Regions from separate parts of the Brevibacterium sp. CSND-B09 genome, predicted to be linked through region 2. Evidence: riboswitches for the same ligand, from Rfam matches in the RefSeq annotation. Region 2 holds a riboswitch; the other holds the start of a gene.
The links. Region 2 has a riboswitch for S-adenosylmethionine ahead of ACU4IU_RS07010 (hypothetical protein). Riboswitches for the same ligand answer to the same signal wherever they lie in the genome.
Positions count from the first base shown of each region.

Region 1: it holds a riboswitch for S-adenosylmethionine, as region 2 does, so the genes downstream of both, sfnG (dimethylsulfone monooxygenase SfnG) here and ACU4IU_RS07010 (hypothetical protein) in region 2, are expected to answer to the same signal.

Region 1 is NZ_JBREGI010000001.1:896,962-900,855, forward strand. It holds gene ACU4IU_RS04350 (SpoIID/LytB domain-containing protein) at 1-1,323, shown strand, start outside; gene sfnG (dimethylsulfone monooxygenase SfnG) at 1,343-2,491, opposite strand; SAM riboswitch class I at 2,502-2,620, opposite strand; tRNA gene ACU4IU_RS04360 (tRNA-Ser) at 3,013-3,100, opposite strand; gene ACU4IU_RS04365 (helix-turn-helix transcriptional regulator) at 3,213-3,894, opposite strand, start outside.
Region 2 is NZ_JBREGI010000001.1:1,532,640-1,536,533, forward strand. It holds partial or broken gene erm (23S ribosomal RNA methyltransferase Erm) at 285-1,095, shown strand; gene ACU4IU_RS07000 (hypothetical protein) at 1,032-1,280, shown strand; gene ACU4IU_RS07005 (hypothetical protein) at 1,483-1,692, shown strand; SAM riboswitch class IV at 1,766-1,876, shown strand; gene ACU4IU_RS07010 (hypothetical protein) at 1,920-2,414, shown strand; gene ACU4IU_RS07015 (metal-dependent transcriptional regulator) at 2,481-3,152, opposite strand; gene ACU4IU_RS07020 (hypothetical protein) at 3,285-3,830, shown strand.

The DNA of each region.
Region 1 (3,894 bases), 640 kb from region 2:
AAGGCCACCGGTGCCCATGCGACTCTGGGTGCGATCCGCACGGCGTGGAAGAAGTCCGGGTGGGAACGCGGTCCGCTCGGCTATCCGACGAGCAACGAGTACCGGTCCGGGTCCGAGACCCGGCAGAAGTTCCAGAAAGGCATGATCGTGTGGACGGCGAAGTCCGGGGCGAAAGTGACGCTGACGAAGGCGCCGTCGTCGTTCACGATCAAGGGGTCGGGGTTCGGCCATGGAGTCGGGATGAGCCAGTACGGAGCGCGCGGAATGGCGGCAGCCGGAAAGTCGTCGACGCAGATCTTGCAGCACTACTACACCGGGGCCAAGGTCACGACTATGTCGAAGGACGCCGACGCCAGTCTCAGGGTGCAGCTGCTGACCGGGAAGAAGTCCGTGACGGTCTCTCCGCGGTCCGGCCGTCTGCGGGTCAAGGTCGGGTCGAAGACCATCGAATCGGCTTCGAAGGTCACGATCGAACGGACCTCGTCCGGTTCGGTCAAGGCGATCATCGGGTCGAAGAGCTATTCGGGATCGAAGCTCACCCTCGAATGGCAGGGCACCCGATATTGGAAGAGTTCGTCGGCGACGACGGTGTCGGTCAGCGGTGCCCAGAACGGGGCGACCGGCACCTACCGGCACGGACGGCTCGAGATCGGTCAGCTGAAGAGCTCGCTCAACGTCATCAACGTGGTGGGTCTCAACAAGGAATATCTGCCGGGCATCGCCGAGATGCCGGCATCGTGGCAGTCCGAAGCCCTGCGCTCTCAGGCCATCGCTTCGCGCACCTATGCCTACCGCAATCTCGGTGCGGTGAAGCCTGCCTGCGGGTGCAACGTCTATGACGAGGTGGCCTCGCAGCGTTTCCTCGGGTGGACTCATGAGAATGCAGGCGATTCCGGTCCATGGCGCAAGGCCGTGGCCGCGACACAGAGCACGAGCGGGTCGACGGTGAAGTCGGCGCGCCTCATCACCTACAAGGGCGGGCTCATCGATGCTGTCTACTCGTCGTCGGCAGGCTCGAAGACGCATTCGGCTGCCGAGGTGTGGGGGTCGGCCGTGCCGTACCTGGTCTCGGTCGATGACTCTCCGTCGAAGTATGCCTCTGCGCAGAACCCGAACGCCTCGTGGTCGGTGACGGCCAAGCAGGCCGACATGGCACGGGCGTTCGGGCTGGCAGACGTCCGGTCTGTGACGGTGGCGAAGACCGGCTCAGGTCTGGTGAAGACGGTGAAAGCCACCTCGGTGAAGGGGAAGACCGCGAGCCTCACCGGCGATCAGCTGCGGACCAAGCTGAAGCTCAAGTCCGCGTCATTCAGCGTGGCCTGAGGCAAACCCGCCTCCAGGGTCAGACTCCGGCAGGGGTGAGCAGTCCCCTGTTGACGAGTTCGGCTTCCTTCTCGCGAACGATCGGGATGACGGTTTTGCCGAACGCTTCGAGTTCCTCCTGGAAGTGCAGGAAGCCGGTGAGGATGAGGTCGACGCCGATCTTCTTGTACTCGATGATGCGGTCGGCGACCTGTTCGGGAGTGCCGATGAGCTGGGTGCGGAAGCCGTCGTTGTACTGGACGAGGTCTTCGAAGCTCGAATCCGCCCACATGCCCTTCTTATCGTGAGTCGAGGCTCCGGCCTGCTGGACGGACTTGCGGAATCCTTCGACAGCGCTTTCATCGGCTTTGGCGATGATCTCACGCAGCTGTTCGCGGGCTTCGGCCTCGGTGTCGCGGACGATGGCGAACCCGTTGAGCCCGAAACGGACCTTCCGATTGTGCGCTCGGGCCACCTCGGTGACGTCGTCGTACTGTTCGCGGAAGCCGTCGAAGTCCTTGCCGTTGGAGAAGTACCAGTCGGCGTGCTTGCCGCCGTTGATGCGAGCGGCCGAGGAGTTTCCGCCTTGGAAGATCTCCGGGTGGGGGCGGCCCTCGACCGGGTAGGGGCCGGGGCGGAGGGTGAAGTCGTCGACGGTGTAGAAATTGCCGCGGTACTCGACGTTCTCCTCGGTGAAGAGCTTGCGGACGACATCCATGAACTCGGCGGACCGGCGGTACCGTTCGCCGTGTTCGAGCCACGGCAGGCCGAGGCGGGTGTATTCGTCCTTGAACCAGCCGGAGACGACGTTGATGGCGGCCCGGCCCTTCGTGAACTGGTCGGCGGTGAGGATGAACTTCGCGAGCACGGCCGGTTCCCAGATGCCCGGATGAATGGCGGCGATGACCTTGAGCTTCTCAGTGGCAAGGGCGAGCGCGAGTGACGTGGAGGTCGATTCGTGCTGCTGGGCCGCGCCGTAGCTGGAGAGGTAGCGGACCTGGCTGAGTGCGTATTCGTAGCCGACTGCCTCGGCGGTCTGTGCGAGCTTGACGTTGTAGTCGTAGCCCCAGTCGGTGCGCTGTTCGATGTTCGACACGACCAGGCCGCCGGAGACGTTGGGCACCCAGTAGGCGAACTTCAGGTCTTCGGGTTCACCGGTATAGATCGGGTTGGCGTGGAGATTCGTCATTGTGTGTCCCTTCCCATCGAAACTGGCATGAGCACCGTGTCCGCGGGGCGCGCGCTGCGCGATCTTCCGCGCCGGACCGGTTGCTGCGACGTCATCGGGCCAGTTCCCTTCAGTCGCTCGTGATGTGTGCAGGTGTGCAATATCGTGTGTGCGGGTGTGCCGTGCCAGACTACTGAGACGCAGACCACACTCGGCGGGCAGACTTCGCAGGCCGACGCATGCCGTCACAATGACGCATTCCGCCACGAACCGTCATGCGATTTGCCTTCCGGCAGCTGCGCTCCGCTGCACCCAGCTCCGCACCCCTCACCCTTGGCGGCACACCACCTCGTTGCACCGGTGCGTTGGACCAGGACCGCCGAGGGATGCGAAAGCACCGGTAGCAGGTGGCACGAATGGTGCGAACTGTCACAATCGGTGTGGGATGTCCGAATACGAGCCTCCCGCGACCGGCATGGAGGTCCGCCGCCGGTGAATCGACGAAGTCCCGGCCCGCAGCAACTGCGAGACCGGGACTTCCGTGGCGGAGGATAGGGGATTCGAACCCCTGAGGGCGTTAACCCAACCCGCGTTCCAGGCGAGCGCCATAGGCCACTAGGCGAATCCTCCGCGAATCAGCTTATCCGAGTCATGACGACAATGCGAAATCGCGGTGGCCGAGTGTGAAGCATCCCACTTCCCGCAGGTGAACACGCGACCTCGTCACCCGACGGCACACGGTTCAGTCCGCGACGGCGCGGAGATGCCGTTCTGCCGACGGCTGCGCCCCGTCCTCCCGTCTGCGTTCGATGCTGCCGTCATTGATCCAGCCGTGCAGCGTCTCCAATCGGGACCGCGTCACCGTGTCCACCGGCTGATAGACCGAGAGCGTCAGCCTCTGGTTCTCCTGCGCGATGAGCGTCGTCATCGTCAGCTTGAGCGTGCCCACATACGGGTTCTCAATGGTCTTGACCCGCCCGACAGATCGACCGACCGTTCCCGAATCCCACAGGCGGCAGAATTCCGGATTCCTGCGCAGCCGCGACAGCAGCGGCGACCACTCGGGATCGTCGATCGACTCCGCGTACGAGGCACGCAGCTTCGCCACGACCTGCGCCCGATGGCCGTCGTCGGAGTGGAAGGTCCGCGCCCATTCCGGGCTCTCGAAGGACTGGATCGCGCAGTTGCGGTCGGCCGGAGCGAGTGCTTCGAGGTCGGAGGCGAGATACCGTTCGACGGAGTTGAAGGCGAGGATCGTATACCGCGGATCAGTGACCATCGCCGGCAGCGGCAGCAGTTCGTCGAGCAAGGTGCGCATCTGCTCTCCCACCGCCGAGTCCCCCGGGTTCGCGACTCGATCCGGATATCCGCCCAGCAGGAAGAGATGGGCACGCTCCTCACGGTCGAGCAGGAGCGCCTCGGCG
Region 2 (3,894 bases):
CAAGCGCGTTGTCCTCCCGGAGAGCCATCGGCATCCGGGCGATGCGACAATCGGCTGATCCCTTTCCGATTCACTGACCACTTCGATCATCATGATCGACCGGGTCTATACGAATCGATCAGACTCACCATCATTGCGCTGCCTCGGGTGCCTCCATCTTCCTTTTGGAGCACATCCCATTGCGACCCCACACGTCACGACACCGTTCGACACGCAGTCAGTCCCATTCGCTCTCGGCCCCGCGGTCACAGCACGGCGGGCGGCATGAACTCGGCCAGAACTTTCTGCGTTCACCCACCACCATCGACACGATTGCGAGCCTGGCTCGTTCCACCTCCGGACCGATCATGGAGATCGGTCCCGGGGATGGGGCAGTCACTTCCGAGCTCTACCGGCTCGGTCGAAAGCTCACACTCGTCGAACTCGACGAAACGAGGTTGGATCACCTTGAAGACACGTACCCGCGGGCCGAGGTCCGGCACGCCGACATCCTGACCACCCGGCTCGACCGGCCGGTCATCGTCGGCAATCTGCCGTTCCACCTCACCACCCCCATCCTCCGCAAACTGCTGCGTTCCGGGCGCTGGCAGCGGGCGATCCTGCTCACCCAATGGGAAGTGGCCCGCAAACGCGCCGGCATCGGCGGATCGACCATGATGACCGCGCAATGGACCCCATGGTTCGACTTCCGCCTCGTCACCCGCGTCCCCGCCGACGCGTTCACCCCGAAGCCCAGCGTCGATGGCGGCATCCTCACCATCGATCGCTGTCCCACCGGATCGATTCCAGACAATGCTCGATCCGAATATCAACAGTTCGTCCGTTCGGTCTTCACCGGTCGCGGGCGAGGAATGAAAGGAATCCTCTCGAAGATGAGCATCACCGATCATCGCACTCTGCAATCGACCATGGACCGCAACGACATCAGAGGAGACATCTTGCCCAAAGATCTCACCCCCGACCAGTGGACCGGACTGTTCACCGAACTGGTCACCGAAACAGATCACAAGGATGCGAAGAAGGGAAAGACCATGCGAAACAGCAAAGCACCCAAACAGAACCCCATCACCGAGGCGGCCCCGCAGACACCGTTGATCACCGGGGAGATGCCCATCGTCGGCGCCAAACCGGCGACCGAGAAGCTACAGGCTTCCATCCCGGGCACCGATCCGAAGGCGAAGAGCCATGACAAGGGTCATCTGCAGGCCGAACGCGGTTTCATGAATCAGCATCAGAAACCGCAGCAGCCCCAGCCGAGGTGGAACCTGCCGCGCAGGTGAGTCTCCGATGCTCCGGTCCGACGTTTCCCCGTCGGACCGGAGCGTTGTCCGGCCCGTGCTCCTCCATGCCGATGCGCCGACGGACCACGACACCGGCGACTCCTCCGTCTTCTCCGGAAGTTCATCTTCGCCGACTGCCGGCGCTCGTAGACTGAAAACAGCAGGTCCACGCACTGCGCATTCGGTCGAGAGGTCAGCCGGAATGGACAATGAACACGGCACGCACATCAGACGCTTCATCAATGGGTGGTGTCCTGGCTGCGAAGAGAGCAGCAGCCTGACACCGGGTCGACTCAATTCCGACGGAACCATCGAATTCCGCACCTGTGTCGACTGTGGGGAAACCGTCGAGGACCACGATCCTCGATACTGGTCATCGGCCGCCGACGCCGATGAAGAAGGACTCGTCTAGATTCCTCCTCCGCCGGCCACGGAGGTCACCAACGCAAAGGTCGTGTCAGACCCTCCATCTACACTGAAATCACGTTCGCGAGCTGTGGCCATCGGTACCTGGCCGGCCACACGGCAACCCGTCATCGACCGGGTGCCCCAGGGGAAGAACGGGCCCGCGCCGACCGCTCGGGCAAGCTTCGATCCGGGTCAGCGCTGCGCAGGCGCGCCCGAGAAGGACGGTTTGCCATGTCCGCAGACTTCAACGACTCCGCCGACTCCCACAACCACTCCGAGAACCGCCGCAGGGCCGCCGAACAGTGGCCGGGCTTCGAACCCGAGGTTGCCCTGCACTGGTCGAAAGTTCTACTCCACCACTCCCCTGACCCGCAACGCGCCGGCATCAAAGCTCAGATGAGTTCGGCGATCAAACGGGGCATTCCGATTGCCGGACCCGGCTGGGTGAGCACTGCCGATGCGGCTCGCAGTGATGGCTTCACACCGGTGCTCTATCAGACCCTGTTCGACACGCTGCAATCCATTCCCAGAACGGCATTCCGGTCCCACCCGGGACATCGGCAGAACGGGCACGGAACCTACCTGCCCGGCACCCCGTATGAATCAGAACTCTGGTGCGACTGGCCGAAGCTCTTCCTCGCCGAAGGTTTCGACGCTCACGCAGCCACGACGCTGATCCTGCTACGTGCTGAACCGAAGTTCCCACGCCCGCGAAGCAACAACTGAGCAGAGGGTCTTTGACCTCACCGAACCCAAACACCACTGCCGGTCGGATCAACAGATCCGACTCGGTCAGCTCGCCGAGGAAGCCACGCGCAGATACACGGCCGCGGCGAGCGCGGAGTCGATCGTCTCCTGCTTCCCTCCGATATCCACGGTCACGACTTCATCGGTGTGATCGACGACGTCGAGCGCGACATCGGGCAGCACCCCCGCCTCGGCGAGCTTCCCGAGAACAACAGGATCAGCATCGGAGACCCTCAGCACCGCATAGGATCCGGCGGCCGCCTCGGCGAGCAGGGTCGGAATATGGGAATCGACGGCACCGTCGGCACCCGGAATGGGATCGCCGTGCGGGTCGGACGTCGGGTGGCCGAGGAACGCGTCGATGCGGTCGATGAGCCGATCGGAGGCTGCATGCTCGAGGATCTCGGCCTCGTCATGAACCTCGTCCCAGCCATAGCCGAGCGACTTCACAAGAAACGTCTCGATGAGCCGGTGCCTGCGCACCATCGACAGGGCGATCGCCTTGCCCTGCTCGGTGAGCACCGGTGGCTTATATGGGACGCGGGTGATGAGACCGAGTTCGTCGAGACGCTTGAGCACCTCGGTGACATTGGCCTTCGTCGTGCCGAATCGGTTCGCAAGTTCGGTGGCCGTCATCGGGTCGCCGCCCCATTCCTGAGCCGACCAGATGGCCTTGAGGTAGTCCTGGCTGACCTCGGAGACTTCACCTGCACGCATGCCCCCAGTATCCCATGGACGCGTCACCGCGCGTCGACACTTCACCCGAAGTGGGAGATCGGACACAGATGTTCCCAAACGATTACCACCGACCCACCCCATCGCCGAGGCGGCCCTGACAAAATCTCAATCATGACCTCCCAGCCCATCCCCTCCGACTCGGTTCACCCAACCGACAACGCCGACCAAACAGGGTCGGTTCGGCCCGCCATCCCCGACGGCCCCTCCCTCACAGACGGCTGGTCCCCGTTCCGTGCGCTCCGCCGCTGGGCGAAGGCCCGCAAGCCGGCGTCCCGACCAACAGCACGGCGAGGGCCGACGACCCCGGACAACCCGCGAGCACGATCAGAGAGGATCAATGCGGCCGGCCTGTTCCGCCCCGGCGAGATCGAGTACGCGCGGCTGCGGAGCCTGCCGCCGTTCGACACCGATCTGCTCATCCTCACCAACCTGCGGATCATGCGGGTGCGCACCGATGCTCAAGGCTCCATCGCGCAGCTCTCGGAGGCGGCTGCTCGGCAGGTCAGCGCCGTTCGAGCAGAGGATTTCCGCGGACGCGCGACCGTGACCGTGGAGCTGCACGTCGGATCGTCGATGCGGCTGGAGGAGACCATCCCCACCGAGGCGCAGCGATTCGTCGACACTCTCACCGAGGTGGCCGCTCGCTCCCGGGCATGATCCGTTCCACCCTTCGGGCCCGTTCGAACCGGCTCCCGTGCCCGGCCCGGCTGGACAACCCGGC